Regions from separate parts of the Xenorhabdus budapestensis genome, predicted to be linked through region 4. Evidence: predicted binding sites of a transcription regulator. Region 4 holds the regulator's gene; each other region holds the start of a gene.

Region 1 (4,220 bases), 1.6 Mb from region 4:
TCTGACTGTCACTCAATTTAGCGAAAATAAAATCACTTTTGATATTTCCGATTTTACTGCTGATATCACAACGTTAAAGTTTCTTTCCATTGGGGATCAAGTCAATATTGAACGCTCACACCATATGTATAAGGAAAATGGGGGGCATAATCTTTATGGACATGTGGAAAGGATTGCTGAAGTAGTCGAATTTACTGCAACAAGTGAAACTTATCGGTTGGTTATTCGGATCCCCCAAGACAATATAAATATTTTTTCTTGAAAGGTTTCATCGGGCTTCATGGCTGTAGTTTAACTATCAATGGTATTGATGAAGAGAATAAAACCATTGCCTTAAATTTGATCCCTGAAACCTTAAGATTAACCAATCTTAGTAAGATCAAATGTAGGAGATTTCCTCAATTATGAAATCGACCAAACCACAAGAACGATTGTAGATACACTATCCAGAACGTTATTAAAGAAATAGCTTGTTGCAGTTGATATAAGAAGTGGTAATTTATTTAAAATGATTACCACTTCCTACGGTTTTCTTCAGTTTAATTTGTCTTGTGCCCATTTCAGGCCAGTTTGGTACTCTTCAGGCAATAACGAGCTTAATGTTTGTAGTGCAGCTCTTAATATATTTCTGTCAGAATGAACCAGATTCAGATGCCCTACCTTACGCACTGAGCGAACTTCCTTATCATACCAATGTAAACGAACGAGCGGTAAGCTGAGCCATTCAGGGTTTATTTCTGTACCGATCAGATTGACCATCACTGAAGGAGCCGATATTTCCGGTTGAGGTATAGGTAAATCGAGAATTGCCCGTAGATGAAGTTCAAATTGACTGATGGAAGCACCATTTTGTGTCCAGTGACCACTATTATGTACCCGTGGTGCCAGCTCATTAATCAGCAAATCATTACCAACAATAAAGCACTCCATCGCCATGACACCCATATAATTCAGATGCTCCATGATAATGGACAGCATTTTTTCTGCTTGTTGTTGTAATTGATGATGTGCATTTGGCAAAGCAACACTTGTACGTAAGATACCTTCCTGATGTAGATTATGGGTCAATGGATAAAATACCGATTTTCCCTGAGCGTTACGGGCACCAACCAGTGAAACTTCCCCTGAAAATGGAATACCTTGCTCTACAATACATTCACCGTAAATTTCGGGCGGCAATGTATCTTCATCACCCGGTCGGATGCGCCATTGACCACGGCCATCATAACCCCCGGTACGACGTTTAACGATAATGAAATCACCTAACTCGTTAAACAACTGCGGCCATTGGCTGGGATCAGCTAATAACTTCCACGGAGCTGTCGCCAATCCAAGACTATCCAGGAGTTGCTTTTGTGGCAGGCGATCAGCCAGTTGTGGAAAAATATCACGGTTAATAAAAGCATTGTGATGAGCGAGTTCACGGGTTAAGTCCGTCTCAGGCCAACGCTCAATTTCAGCGGTGATGATACTGCTCTGATAGGGAACGGATTCTGGTTCAGCGTCCAGCCCAATCGGATAGACAGCTATTCCTAATGGCTCACCTGCCTGACGTAGCATTCTACCCAATTGACCATTACCCAGTACACAAACAGGTTTCATGCATCCTCCCGAGGATCTGGATTATCCAGAACATCCTGAGTTTGTGTCTGACGCCAATCTGACAGACGTTGGAATAGGGCATCATCATGTAATGCTAATACCTGAGCCGCCAACAATGCTGCATTTGCTGCTCCCGCTTTGCCGATAGCCAGCGTACCAACCGGAATGCCTTTTGGCATTTGGACGATGGAATAGAGACTATCAACACCACTCAGTGCAGCACTCTGTACAGGGACACCAAATACAGGAACTAAGGTCTTAGCTGACAGCATTCCTGGCAGATGAGCTGCGCCACCTGCACCAGCAATAATTACATCAAAACCGTTTGCTTTCGCCTGTTCGGCAAAATGAAAAAGTTTATCGGGTGTTCGGTGCGCCGAAACAATTTCAACATGGAAAGGAATATCAAGGGAGGTTAAAACATCGGCTGCATGTTGCATTGTTGCCCAGTCACTCTTTGAACCCATGACAATAGCAATTTTGGCATGATGTGGTGTTTTTGCTGTAAAGGTAACCGCTGTTGTGGAAATAGTTTTTTGGGGCTCAGGGCTTGCCGTCATAAATCAGATGCTCCTGTATTGGATGTCCACCAGAACCAAGATCAAAATAATATTGTAAGACGGTGGATCATATCATGCGAATTGCACAAGGAAAACGTTTGCGTTGCTTGATTCGTCGATTTTTCCAGTAAAAGATCAGAGAATTCAAAAAGGGAAAAATATCAGTTCAATAGATGCTTCTGTCACTTTAAACATCGAACCTTGATTGTGCCAGGCCCCTAATACGCCACGATGCATGGTTTTATCGTTGATTTGGATATCATGGATCGCTGGACGATGAGTATGCCCGTGGATCATCCAATCGACCTGATATTTGTTAAAGTGTTCAATAACAGCCTGTTGGTTGACATCCATGATTGATTCGGATTTCTGGCGGTTAGCATATTGGCTTCCGGCCCGCATTTTGGCCGCAATTTTTAGCCGAATAAACAGAGGAAGAAGTAAAAACAGCCGCTGGATCCACGGGGTATGTACTCGTTTACGATATTGTTGATAACCTGCATCATCGGTGCAGAGCGTATCGCCGTGCAAGATCAGAATACGTTTACCGTATAATTCCAATACCTTTTCTTGCGGCAGCAGAATCAGGCCACTCTCTTTGGCAAACCGGGAACTTAACAAAAAATCACGGTTACCATGAAGAAAATAACAGGAAACCCCTTTTTGTCTCAGTGCATTAAGTGCCTGGGCTATTTCAGTGTGCAGGGGATTGGGATCATCATCACCAATCCAGTAATCAAAAAAATCACCGAGGATATACAGACTTTCAGCATGAATTGCATCTTCACGCAAAAAACGTAGAAAACCGGCAGTAATTGCCGGTTCTTGCGCACTGAGATGCAAATCTGCAATAAACAGTGTACTCATGTAACGATTAACTATTCTCTAATTGTGGATATTGTATAAATAATTATTCGCTGACAGTGACACGTTCAATGATCACATCTTCGTGTGGCACATCTTGGTGCATGCCGCTGCGGCCGGTGGAAACACCTTTGATTTTATCAACCACATCCATGCCTTCCACAACTTCAGCAAATACACAGTAACCCCAGCCGTCCGGGCGCTCTGAGCGGAAATTCAGGAAATCATTATCAACAACGTTGATGAAGAATTGAGCCGTTGCAGAATGTGGATCATTGGTACGTGCCATTGCGATAGTACCATGACTGTTCTTCAGGCCATTATTGGCTTCGTTCTGGATAGGGGATTGAGTAGTTTTTTGCTTCATACCAGGTTCAAAACCACCACCTTGAATCATGAAGCCATTGATGACGCGGTGAAAAATAGTGTTGTCGTAGAAGCCTTCACGGCAGTAATTCAAAAAATTTTCAACAGTTACAGGCGCTTTTTCAGCGAAAGTATTAATTACGATATCGCCGAAATTGGTATGAAAAGTCACCATAATAGAAATCCTAATAATAATTTTGATTGACCCTAATATTCTAGAGTATTCGGAACAAGGGCTTTTATACCATATCTGTGATCTTGAGTCAGTACTCTACAATCTCATGTGAACAAGGCGGATCGCAATGCTTGCAAAGCTCACCATATCAAGGTGAAATAGCCCACCTGGCTTTTTATATTATAGTTTATTTATATAGCTGATAAGGAAGCCTATAATCAGCGGATTTGTTCGCTTTTGTTTTTTATTACACGTACATCAATTTTTACGGAAAACCCACCGATGCTAAAAATTTTCAATACTCTCAGTCGCCAAAAAGAAGAATTTAAGCCGATCCATAAAGGGAAAGTGGGCATGTACGTGTGTGGCATCACCATTTATGATATGTGTCATATTGGTCACGGCAGAACTTTTGTTGCTTTTGACGTCATTTCCCGTTACCTGCGTTATTTAGGCTATGATTTGACGTATGTTCGTAATGTGACGGATATAGATGACAAAATCATCAAGCGTGCTATTGAAAATAATGAAAACTGTGAAGCGCTGACTACACGTATGTTGAATGAGATGTACAGCGATTTTGATGCACTGAATATCCTGCGTCCGGATTCAGAGCCGCGTGCAACACAGCATGTCCCTGAAATTATTGAGCT
Region 2 (4,220 bases), 1.5 Mb from region 4:
ACGGAAGCCAGTCTTCCGTAGCAAAAGCTTGTAATATCCCGTGGCAGCGGCAGGATTACGGTCAGGTTGCCATCATTGCCAATGTTCTGACATCTGAACATCCCCGAGGCCGGGCATTTGAGCGTTTTACTGAACATGGCCCATTGGCACTGTTGCCAATGTCAGAAGGGCGCAGCTCTTTAGTCTGGTGTCATCCATTGGATAAATGGGCGGAAATTAATCAGTGGGAAGATGCCGAGTTTCGCCATCAACTGCAAAAAGCGTTTGGCTGGCGGCTGGGGAAAATGTTGGAAACAGGTCAGCGGTACAGTTATCCACTGACTTTATCTACATCCAAACGGCAGATCAGCCATCGTTTGGCATTAGTAGGTAACTCATCCCAAACTCTGCATCCAATTGCAGGGCAGGGCTTTAACTTAGGTATGCGTGATGTAATGGCATTAGCTCAGGTTATTTCAGCTGCTGCGATTGAGGGGCACGATATCGGCTCTTATAACATTCTGACTCGTTACCAACAGCAACGTTTTGCAGATCGTGAGGCGACGATCGGTATTACTGATGGGTTGGTCAGGCTGTTTGCCAATGACTACTTTCCGTTGAGAATCGGACGCAATCTTGGCCTGATGGCGATGGAAATGTTGCCACTGATAAAGGGTCCATTGGCCCGACAGACATTGGGTTGGGGCGCCCATCTTTTAACGGCAGAATAAGTCAGATTAAGAGGAATAAAAACATGCAATCATTTGATGTTGTGATCGCAGGAGGCGGTATGGTTGGCCTTGCGCTGGCCTGTGGTTTACATAGTAGCGGTCTGCGCATTGCGATTGTAGAAGAGCATCCACCAACCAGCACTTTTCATGCTGATGATGAACATACGTTGCGTGTTTCTGCCATCAATGCAGCCAGTGAGCGGTTATTAACCCATCTCGGTGTCTGGCAGAAGCTCCTCGCAATGCGTGTCAGCCCTTATCAGGGAATGGAAGTCTGGGATCAGGATAGCTTCGGTCGTATTCAGTTCAATGCGGCGGAAAATGGCCTCAATCATCTTGGACATATTATTGAAAATAATGTGATCCGACAGGCTCTCTGGCAACAGGCTGAAAGTTTATCTGATGTAACCATGTTTAGCTCTGTTTCTCTTAAGAATGTTGCCTGGGGAGAAAACGAAGCCTTTATTACCCTGTCCGATGAGCGAATGCTGACTTCACGGTTAGTCGTTGGTGCAGATGGTGCTCATTCATGGCTGCGTCAGCATGCAGATATTCCACTGACTTTCTGGGATTACGAACATCATGCATTGGTCGCGACTATTCGTACTGCGGAATCTCATCAGGGCGTTGCACGCCAGGTTTTTCATGGGGATGGTATTCTTGCTTTCCTGCCACTTTCTGATCCTCATTTATGTTCTATTGTCTGGTCATTGCCTGCGGAAGCGGCGCAACAACGTAAGACAATGGAGACTGAGTTGTTTAATCGGCAATTGAGTGTCACTTTTGACATGCGATTGGGGCAGTGTGAGTTGATCAGTGACCGTCAAACTATCCCATTAATGGGACGTTATGCTCGTAATTTTGCTGCACATCGGTTAGCTTTATTGGGAGATGCAGCACACACAATCCATCCATTGGCCGGGCAAGGAGTCAATCTGGGGTTTATGGATGTAGCAGAGTTGATCGGAGAATTGAACCGATTGAACCAGCAAAGCAAAGATATCGGTCAATATCTCTATCTTGGTCGTTATGAGCGTCGCCGTAAACACAGTGCGGCTGTCATGCTGGTTGGTATGCAGGGATTTCGTCTACTATTTGATGGAAATAATCCTTTCAAGAAACTATTTCGTGATGTAGGGCTGACTTTGGCTAACAGTTTCCCCGGAGTGAAACCACAATTACTCCGTCATGCGATGGGTCTTCATGATCTGCCGGATTGGTTGATTACTCAAACCTCTTCAGTTGAAAAAATCTAATTATTTCTCTTATTTTGGATTAGTTTTTTTTATATCAGGCTAAAGTGTATTCAGTTGATTTGCTTCATGCTTTAGTCTGTTTGTAATAAAAAAAAGAATATTTTTTACATATTACTGCCATTTTTTAGCGTTCCCACACAATAAAATAGAAAAAAATTCCGCATGATAGTGAAAGGTTTTTGAAGGTATCATTGTTATGTTGATAATTTATTTTATGGTTCATTTCCATTTTCAGTGATAACTTCTAGTCCAAGGTATCGTTTGCGTTATTAACCGCTTCTTTGCTTCATGATCCAACATTTGCCGGTTAATACGCCGTATGTATGTTACTCAGATCAAGAACGTTTTCATGCTAAAAATGGAAAGAGGGAAATAATGTCAAAACACACCCCACTATATGATCAACATCTGGCATGCGGGGCACGCATGGTGGATTTTCATGGCTGGATGATGCCCCTTCACTACGGTTCACAAATCGACGAGCATCATGCGGTGCGTACTGACGCAGGTATGTTCGACGTTTCCCATATGACCATTATGGATTTGCACGGCGCAGGTTGCCGTGATTTTCTCCGTTATCTTCTGGCAAATGATATTGCTAAGCTGACTGAAAAAGGTAAGGCGCTTTATACCGGCATGCTTAATGCTTCCGGTGGTGTTATCGATGACCTGATTGTCTATTTTTTCACTGATAATTTTTATCGTATGGTCGTTAACTCGGCAACACGTGAAAAAGATTTAGCCTGGATCCAACAACATGCGGAGAAATACCCTGTTGAGATCACCGTGCGTAATGATTTGGCGTTGATTGCAGTTCAAGGACCTAACGCACAATCCAGAGTTCAGTCTTTGTTAAATAATGAGCAAAAACAATCCATTGCAGGTCTGAAACCTTTCTTTGGTGTGCAATCTGGTGACTTATTTATCGCAACTACCGGTTATACCGGTGAAGCGGGTTATGAAATTGCATTGCCTCAGGAGCAAGCTATTGATTTTTGGCAGCAGTTACTGAAAGAAGGTGTTAAACCAGCAGGACTGGGAGCACGGGATACACTGCGCCTTGAAGCTGGTATGAACCTTTATGGTCAGGAAATGGATGAATCCATCTCACCTTTGGCTGCGAATATGGGATGGACAATTGCATGGGCACCGGAAGAGCGCCAATTTATTGGCCGTGAAGCCCTGTTGAAACAGCGTGAAGCTGGGACAGAACAATTGATTGGGTTAATTATGCGTGAAAAAGGCGTCTTACGCAGTGGGTTAACGGTGAGTTTCACTGATGAAACGGGTGAAGTACGTTTTGGTATTATTACCAGTGGAACATTCTCACCCACATTAGGATTCAGTATTGCTCTTGCAAGGGTGCCGCAAGGGGTTGGAGAACAGGTGATTGTCCAGATCCGTAATCGCGAAATGCCGGTTCAGGTTGTTAAACCGGGTTTTGTCAGGCTGGGAAAATCGCTTGTAGGATGATTTTGGTCGCAACATTTTAATAAATAAAAATAAGGAGATGGAACCGATGAGTCATGTACCAACTGAGTTAAAATATACCGAATCACACGAATGGATTCGTTCTGAAGGAAATGGCGAATATACCGTGGGTATTACCGAACATGCCCAGCAATTATTGGGTGATATGGTATTTGTTGACTTGCCTGACATCGGAGCGGTCGTAAACAGCGGTGATGATTGTGCAGTCGTTGAATCAGTCAAGGCAGCTTCCGATATTTACGCACCACTGAGTGGTGAAGTTATCGCCGTCAACCCAGCTTTAGAAGGTTCGCCCGAATTAGTGAATAGCGAACCTTATAACGAAGGCTGGTTATTCCGCATCAAGGTTACTGATGAAAGTGAATTGACCAACCTGCTGGATGCAGAAAGTTATCGGTCACTATTGGAAGAAGAAGAGTAAGTAATCACCGCCCCACATCATCAACGTCGCCGACGTTACACAGTGAGTGGGGCGTTTTTTATATGTGCCGTTTTTTAGCTTGTTTCAGGAAATTATTATCAATGATCCAGACTCTAATCCAACTTGAAAATCAAGGTGAATTCATTCGTCGCCACATTGGTTCCTCTGCTGAACAGCAAAAAGAAATGCTGGCAATGGTTGGCTCGAACTCTCTTGACGATCTCACTAATAAAATTGTTCCCTGTGATATCGCATTGCCAGAGCCACCCGCAGTAGGTGAAGGTGCAACAGAGCAACAGGCACTGGCTGAACTGAAAGCAATAGCGGGTCAGAACAAACGTT
Region 3 (4,220 bases), 1.5 Mb from region 4:
GAGCAACTGGTTTTTATTGTGGCACTGAATATCTGTCACGAGTTAGCACAAGAAAAAATGAAAACCCGTGATTATTCCTATAATATGGAACAGAAAATTAAAATGCTCCAGCAGACTATTGAGCAAGCCTTATTAGAGCAAGGTAACAAAATTAGCTGACCGCCTACCTGTTAATAAACAGATCTTTGTTGATAAATCAGGCAGTAGTCACGATAGATGAATATAACCAGTTGCTTTCTCCATTTAGTTCCATACAATAGGTTGCATGATGTTGCTTAAAACCAAATGGGTAGGTTCCTGATTTAATGGTTCTCTGCTAATGGTTTAAGTAGTAAAAAATTTTCTCTGAGGTGTTCGTGTGCAGGGAAGTCCCCTGAGCCGATATTTCATATCTATAGAATGTGGTATTCCGTTCCTTGTGAGCATGCTTGGCCAGACCAAGAAGCCTAATAGGGGCGACTCCACGTTCACCTTGAACCAAGGGTTCAAGGGTTACCACCTGTAACGGCATCTTGGAGAATCCTATCTATCTGTTTTGTATCCTTTTCTGCACTACTAAATAGGTAGGTATCATGCAATCAGATTCTTTTTTCTCTCTCCGAAAAAGCATCAGACAAAAAATCCGACAACTGCGTAAAAGCCTTTCCCCTGAACAACAACTGCAATTTGCTCTACAGGCTGCCGAGCGAGTCATAGTTCATCCAAGGATCCTCCAAGCGAAAAAAATTGCCCTGTATCTCTCTTTTGATGGAGAACTAGATACACGTCCATTGATTCAACAACTTTGGCAGCAAAATAAACAGGTTTACCTACCGGTATTGCATCCTTTCAGCCGGAATCACCTATTATTCTTGCATTATCAACCTGATACTCCTCTTGTCCAAAACCACTTTAATATAGAAGAACCGCGACTAGACGTCAGACAGGTTTTACCTATCTCTGAACTGGATATTATGTTTATCCCTCTGGTTGCTTTCGATCATACAGGGCAACGGTTAGGCATGGGAGGAGGGTTCTACGACAGAACACTAGCCAAATGGCAACAGCAAAATTTTTATCCGATTGGGCTAGTACACAATTTTCAGTTCGTTAATACGCTGCCCAGCACAAGCTGGGATATTCCGTTACCGGAAATTATCACACCAGAAAAAATATGGCATTGGTCGTAATAATTGCAGGGGATTGAGTTTAGCCGATTAGTCCAAAGGCTATTGTTTCTTCAATAGCCCTTATTTTATTTGGTTACGTGTTTTTCACCTAACTTACTTATTCACTTAAGTACAGCTCGCCTTAGTAAAGTAGACGGGAGCGGATCGTGCCAGGTAAGGCCTTCAATTGTTGCAAAACTAATTCAGCCTGGGCCGGATTTTGCGTCATGATATCGATAACCACATAACCAATATCACCTTCAGTACGCAGGTATTGTGCTTCAATATTGATTTCCTGATCGGTGAAAACCTGGTTGATGCTGGTTAAGATACCCGGACGGTTTTCATGGATGTGCAGTAATCGATTAGTATCCTTAGCATGTACTGGCAGTGAAACTTCCGGGAAATTAACCGCCGACAGTGTAGAACCGTTGTCAGAATACTTGACCAATTTTCCGGCGACTTCATAACCAATATTCTGTTGTGCTTCTTGTGTGGATCCACCGATATGTGGCGTCAGCAATACATTGTCAAATTTGATTAATGGGGAGACGAAAGGCTCGTTGTTGGTTGCTGGCTCCACGGGGAATACATCAATTGCAGCGCCGGCAATGTGCCCAATTTCTAGCGCTTCAACTAACGCAGGAATATCAATAACAGTACCGCGTGAAGCATTGATTAAAATTGAACCTGGTTTCATCCGCTCTAATTCTGCCGCACCAATCATATTTTTAGTTGAAGATGTTTCAGGAACATGCAGGCTCACGACATCACTCATATTTAACAATTCAGATAAGTGATGAACTTGTTGGGCGTTCCCCAGCGGTAGTTTATGTTCAATATCAAAGAAATAGACATTCATACCGATATTTTCAGCCAGAACACTAAGTTGTGAACCGATATGACCGTAACCGATAATGCCTAATTTTTTGCCACGTGCTTCATAACAACCCGCAGCCTGTTTGTTCCATTCTCCTTTGTGAGCTTTGGCATTAACTTCTGGAACACGACGCAATAGCAGCAGCAGCTCTCCCAATACCATTTCAGCCACTGAGCGTGTATTGGAGAATGGAGCGTTAAATACGGGAATACCGCGTTTTGCTGCGGCGTTCAGATCAACTTGATTAGTTCCAATGCAGAAACATCCAACTGCAACCAATTTTTCAGCGGCAGCAAAAATTTCTTCGGTTAACTGAGTACGGGAACGGATCCCCACAAATCTGGCATCGCGGATCGCTTCTTTCAGTTCTTCCGGTTCTAATGCGCCCTTATGATACTCAATATTGCTGTACCCTGCTGCCCGCAAATTGTCTACTGTGCTCTGATGAACACCTTCCAGCAACAGAAACTTAATTTTATCTTTTTCTAAAGATACCTTAACCATTTATCCGCCTTATTTGTACTAATTTTCGTAATGCCGATAGGTTTCACTAAAATAACAAAAAAAACGTCAACAGCAATACAATCGTTTGCCTGTAAAACAGCATAAGAAACAGTAAAAAAGTTGTTATGCAAAGTAAAAATTTTAGTTACGAGATAAATATAGAACTTTGAGTTAGAATTAGACAAATATACAATATATATATCTGAATTTTATTTTTTGAATATAAATCTGAAATTTTTTTAAGGGCAGAGTATTCTGCCCCCAACTAATAATTACTCTGCAATCGTTTTTACACCATTAGCTGTACCAATCAGTACGACATTCGCACCACGATTAGCAAATAAGCCAACAGTTACTACACCAGCAATAGCATTAATTTTGTTTTCTAATTCGATTGGGTTAAGAATAGCAAGATTGTGAACATCTAAAATGACATTACCATTATCAGTGACAACGTTCTGACGGTAAACCGGAGTTCCTCCTAATTTCACCAACTCACGGGCAACATAAGCACGTGCCATCGGAATAACTTCAACCGGTAACGGGAATTTACCCAATATATCAACCTGCTTGGATTCATCAATAATACAAATGAATTTCTTTGCCACAGCAGAAATGATTTTCTCTCTGGTCAGTGCAGCTCCACCACCTTTAATCATCTGCATGTTGCCATTGATTTCATCAGCACCATCAACATAAATGTCCAAAGAATCAACTTCATTACAATCAAGCACAAGAATGCCAAGACTTTTCAATTTCTCTGTCGATGCTTCCGAGCTGGATACTGCACCTTCAATTTTGTCTTTCATTGTACCCAACGCATCAATAAAATGGGATGCCGTTGAACCTGTACCAACCCCAACAATTGTTCCTGGTCTGACATACTCCAGTGCTGCCCAACCTACCGCTTTTTTCAGTTCGTCCTGTGTCATATCAATTACTGCCTATAATCAATTACAAGAAAAATCCAGCCGCCAGTATAAACAATATTTTATCTTATCCTGTGAAAAAATATGGCATAGTGCTACCTAGACCCAAAAATCTTTTGAGCACACAATATATTTTTGAGTCAACAACGGTTTCTGAACACACAATTTTGAACACGCAATCTAGTGCCCTGATAATCAAAGAGAAGAGTAAAAATGGAGAGCCTGATTTTCAATGAAACGCCCTGATTACCGATCCCTACAAGCGTTGGATGCCGTGATCCGTGAACGCGGTTTCGAACGTGCAGCACAAAAGCTTTGTATCACTCAATCCGCAGTATCCCAACGTATCAAGCAATTAGAAAACTTATTCGGTCAACCGTTATTGGTTCGTACCGTTCCCCCCCGCCCGACAGAGCAAGGGCAAAAACTGCTTGCGTTATTACATCAGGTAGAGTTGCTCGAAGCACAATGGCTCGGTGATGAAAATGGAAATGAGACTCCTCTGTTGCTTTCTCTTGCCGTCAATGCGGATAGTCTGGCAACCTGGCTCTTACCGGCCCTTCATCCCGTGCTCTCTGATTTGCCTATCCGGCTCAATATTCAGGTGGAAGACGAAACACGTACGCAAGAAAGCTTGAGGCGCGGGGAAGTTGTTGGTGCAATCAGTATTCAATCACAACCCCTACCAAGCTGTCTGGTGGATAAATTAGGTGCTCTTGATTATCTGTTCGTCGCTTCCCCTAAATTCGCTGAACGTTT
Region 4 (4,220 bases):
ACCCAATTGTAAAGCATTTTGTAATGCAGCCGCTTTACCACCGTCTTTGGGATAAACAGAAAGTGCATTTGCTACAGCAATAGGGTAAGAAGCACCATTCATGACGGCCATAAAACAGAAAGGAACAAGAATAAGCATGAAAGAAGGATAAATTAGGGCAATTAAATAGATGAGTGCCATGCTTACAGCATAACCTACCAGCAAAATTGGAAATATGGTTTCACTTTTGATTTTTTCCAATAAAAGACGGCAACCATACCCACCGAGCATAAATGCCAAAGTTTGTGGAATATAGCTTAAGCCAATATCTGTGGCATCATAACCCATATTGATCAAAATCGTTGGTGAACCCGTTAGCCAGGCAAAAAAACCAGCACTACAGGAAGCATAAATCAACACATTTCCGCTGAAAGTTGAAGACTTCAATAAGGTGAAGAAAGAAATTTTATTTTCATTGATATTGGTGTCAATAGGTGCACGTTTACTAGCCAGTAAAAATGTTGGTACAAGCAAAACTAGTGTTACAGCCATTAAAACAAGAAAAATAGTTCTCCAACCTGTATGTGACAATAACCATGCACCGAGTAAAGGGGCAAGGGCAGGGGAAAGTGCAACCAGCGGCATAATCATGGCAAAAACGCGTTTTGTGCGTTCAGCGTTATATCTATCAACGACTAAAGCTTGCCAGGAAACAGCAGCAGAACAGACACCCACAGCCTGAATAAATCGCAGAATAAGTAATTGAGTTGCATCTGTTATCCAAAGCATTCCTAAACAGCTAAGACAAAACAGAGACAAGCCGATAAGCAGAACAGGTTTTCTTCCTAGGCGATCAGACAGTTGTCCCCATAAAAGCTGGGCAACAGCAAAACCAGCAAGAAAAACGCTGAGGCTTGCACTAATAGCCCCTTCTGATGCACCTAAGTCTTTCGCCATAGCATCAAAAGCGGGTAGATACATATCAATGGCTAAGTAGCCAAGCATACTTAGGCCAGCGAGATAAAACATAAATGGCATGGAATTTTTATTTGTTGTCATTGTGTCAATAAATTGATGTGATAATTGATAAGAAAATATACGGTTTATTTTATATGGCGTAATTTTTACTTGTGAAACGGTATTATTTGCATAATGCTGTGAAAAAAATTAAAAGGAAGAAATATGTGGTCTGAATATTCTTTGGAAGTTGTTGATGCTGTGGCCAGAACAGGAAGTTTCAGTGCGGCTGCGTCAGAGCTTCACCGCGTACCTTCTGCCATTAGTTATACAATAAAACAACTTGAAGAATGGTTGGCAGTTCCCCTATTTGAACGTCGTCATCGCGATGTGGAATTAACCGAGGCAGGGGCTATCTTTGTAAAGGAAGCGCGTTCTGTTATCAAAAAAATGCATCATACTCGTCATCAATGTCAGCAGGTGGCTAACGGTTGGCGTGGGCAGCTTAGTATTGCTGTTGATCAAGTGGTGAAACCAGAACGGACACGCCAGCTTATTCTGGATTTTTACCGCCATTTTCCGGATATTGAGTTATTTATTTACCCTGAAGTTTTTAATGGGGTATGGGATGCGCTGGTAGATGGGCGCGTTGATGTTGCTATTGGTGCCACACGCGCCTCTCCAGTCGGGGAGCGATATAGTTTCAGGGACATGGGGTTCATGCCGTGGCTATGTGTTGCCAGTCCTGGGCATGAGTTGACCGTTATAATAGAAAGATTAAATGATGATCAATTGAGGGCTTACCCTAGCTTGTGCCTTGAAGATACTTCACGTAATTTACCCAAGCGTAATACATGGACTTTGGATAATCAACGGCGGTTAGTTGTCCCTGATTGGAATGCCGGGTTGGCTTGCCTGATGGAGGGGCTGTGTGTGGGAATGGTGCCCAAACATCGTGCTTTGCCGCTTATTCGTCAAGGAAAACTCAGTTTGCTTGAACTTGAGCAACCATTACCTGATAGCCCATGTTGCCTGACGTGGTCGCAAAAAAGCCATTCACCTGCATTAAGCTGGTTGCTTGATTATCTTGGAGATAGTGCAACACTCAATACTGAATGGCTACAAGAGGATTAATCGTTAACGACGATAATCAATGAAAGGGCCATCTGCAACAGAGCGACGCTCAACAAGACGCGGATGGACTTCGATAGTTTGTGCATCTTGACGTTTATTAATGATCCTATCAAGTAACGTGGAAAAAGCCATCTGTCCTAGACGCTCTTTAGGTTGATGAATCGTTGTCAGCGCTGGTGTGAAATAACGGGCATTGCGAATATTGTCATAACCAATGACAGAAATATCTTGTGGAACGCGTAACCCCATCTCGTCAGCAGCACAGATCGCCCCCATTGCCATCACATCTCCTCCACAAAATACGGCCGTAGGGCGGTGTTTTTGGCTTAAGATTTTATACATCGCCTGATATCCGGATTCGGGCTCAAAATCCCCCTGAACAATCCATTCTTCCCGAATAGTGATATTTGCTTCTTTTAGTGCCTTGAGGAAACCTTGATGACGTCCGCCTCCAGTATTTCTGGCCAATGATCCGGGAATAGCAGCAATATCACGGTGACCACGTTCAATAAGATATCGGCCGGCCAAATAACCACCATGGAAGGCATTATCGATAATTGCATCAGTGAAATCTCCTCTGGACTCTCCCCAATCCATGACTACCATGGGAATGTTGCGATAGTCTTCCAGCATTCCCAACAGTTGTTGAGGATATTCAGAACACATAACCAGTAAACCATCTACGCGTTTTTGCGCCAGCATAGAGAGATAAGCTTTTTGTTTGTCGAGATTGTTATGGGAATTACATAAAATCAAAGTATAGCCTTTGCTATAACAACTATTTTCGACAGACTCAATGATTTCAGCAAAATAAGGCGCTTCACTTGATGTTGCCAGTAGTCCGATAGATTTGGTGTGATTAACCTTTAAGCTACGGGCAACAGCACTGGGGGAATAATTCAGTTCCTTAATGGCAGCCCATACTGTGGTCTTTGTATCTTCGGCGACGAAACGGGTTTTATTGATAACATGGGATACGGTTGTGGTTGAAACACCAGCGCGTTTGGCCACATCTTTAATCGTTGCCATGATAAAAAGGACTCCTGACCTTAGGTCTAAATTTGTATACCCTTCATCTGGATATAGATCTTTGTTAATCATTTGCCAGTGTTATATTTATATATAGGAAGATAACTGACAATAATTTAGCGATAAACCCTGAATTTTGTCTGATCTAGCGCAAAAGTGAAAGTAGTAATCAATGCTATAAAGTATATGCATTAAATACCACAGTATGGTTTTTTAACCTCTGAGGTAAATAACCAGTCAAAATTTATGGTGTCGCTGAGCCTGAGTCTTAATTTTCATGGTGAGGATGGTTTATGGATACAGATCTGAAATTGGGATTATTGACTGCCTGTAGTGCGTTAATCGTGATTGTTTTTCTGGCGAGTCTTTGCCTGATCTAGCCAAGGTCGAGAAACAATATCAAGGTGAAATGCTATCTGCCTTACTTTAAAGGTAAGTTTTTCACTATTCAAAGGGCACTTATAAATAAAATGAAGTGCGTTGAATCGGAAAAACTTACCCTTGTCATTTTAACTGGCTGGTTAATTAAGCCAGATTTTCTTCCACAAATTTCCAGTTAACCAGAGCCCAGAAATGCTCCAGATATTGAGGACGTGCATTGCGGTAATCGATGTAATAGGCGTGTTCCCAAACGTCAACAGTCAGAACTGGCTTGTTTTCACCAGTCAATGGAGTTGCTGCATTGGAAGTATTGACGATAGCCAGACTGCCGTCGGTTTTCTTAACCAGCCATGTCCAGCCAGAACCGAAGTTTTTCAGTGCTGCATCAGTAAACTGCTGTTTAAATTCAGCAAAAGAACCGAAAGAATTATTGATAGCTTCTGCAACTTTACCAGTTGGTTCACCTCCACCATTTGGTGACAGGCTATGCCAGTAGAAGGTGTGGTTCCAGACTTGTGCTGCGTTATTAAAGATGCCGCCTTCAGAGATTTTGATAATTTCTTCCAGTGATTTTCCGGCAAATTCGGTATCTTTAATCAGATTATTTAGGTTTACAACATAAGCGTTGTGGTGTTTGCCGTAATGATATTCCAGAGTCTCTGCTGAGATGTGGGGTTCTAAGGCATCTTTAGCATAAGGTAATGCTGGTAATTCAAAAGACATTGCATACTCCTTTTAAT

The links. Region 4 encodes PurR, which represses purine synthesis genes. Its sites were predicted from a motif close to CANGCAAACGTTTGCNTG; they were not measured.
Region 1: a site for PurR is predicted at 2,250-2,267, ahead of purE (5-(carboxyamino)imidazole ribonucleotide mutase). Genes of this name have one in related genera too.
Region 2: a site for PurR is predicted at 2,217-2,234, ahead of gcvT (glycine cleavage system aminomethyltransferase GcvT). Genes of this name have one in related genera too.
Region 3: a site for PurR is predicted at 2,607-2,624, ahead of serA (phosphoglycerate dehydrogenase). Genes of this name have one in related genera too.

The regions. Positions count from the first base shown of each region.
Region 1 covers NZ_CP072455.1:3,594,289-3,598,508, reverse strand. The annotation lists gene HGO23_RS19795 (riboflavin synthase) at 1-262, shown strand, start outside; gene HGO23_RS19790 (hypothetical protein) at 259-408, shown strand; gene purK (5-(carboxyamino)imidazole ribonucleotide synthase) at 535-1,602, opposite strand; gene purE (5-(carboxyamino)imidazole ribonucleotide mutase) at 1,599-2,162, opposite strand; gene lpxH (UDP-2,3-diacylglucosamine diphosphatase) at 2,307-3,029, opposite strand; gene ppiB (peptidylprolyl isomerase B) at 3,073-3,567, opposite strand; gene cysS (cysteine--tRNA ligase) at 3,850-4,220, shown strand, end outside.
Region 2 covers NZ_CP072455.1:3,486,886-3,491,105, reverse strand. The annotation lists gene ubiH (2-octaprenyl-6-methoxyphenyl hydroxylase) at 1-710, shown strand, start outside; gene ubiI (FAD-dependent 2-octaprenylphenol hydroxylase) at 734-1,966, shown strand; gene gcvT (glycine cleavage system aminomethyltransferase GcvT) at 2,342-3,439, shown strand; gene gcvH (glycine cleavage system protein GcvH) at 3,486-3,878, shown strand; gene gcvP (aminomethyl-transferring glycine dehydrogenase) at 3,980-4,220, shown strand, end outside.
Region 3 covers NZ_CP072455.1:3,493,967-3,498,186, forward strand. The annotation lists gene zapA (cell division protein ZapA) at 1-159, shown strand, start outside; RNA gene ssrS (6S RNA) at 340-523, shown strand; gene HGO23_RS15355 (5-formyltetrahydrofolate cyclo-ligase) at 573-1,169, shown strand; gene serA (phosphoglycerate dehydrogenase) at 1,291-2,532, opposite strand; gene rpiA (ribose-5-phosphate isomerase RpiA) at 2,805-3,464, opposite strand; gene HGO23_RS15370 (LysR family transcriptional regulator ArgP) at 3,694-4,220, shown strand, end outside.
Region 4 covers NZ_CP072455.1:2,009,340-2,013,559, forward strand. The annotation lists gene punC (purine nucleoside transporter PunC) at 1-1,038, opposite strand, end outside; gene punR (DNA-binding transcriptional activator PunR) at 1,162-2,070, shown strand; gene purR (HTH-type transcriptional repressor PurR) at 2,074-3,099, opposite strand; gene sodB (superoxide dismutase [Fe]) at 3,625-4,203, opposite strand.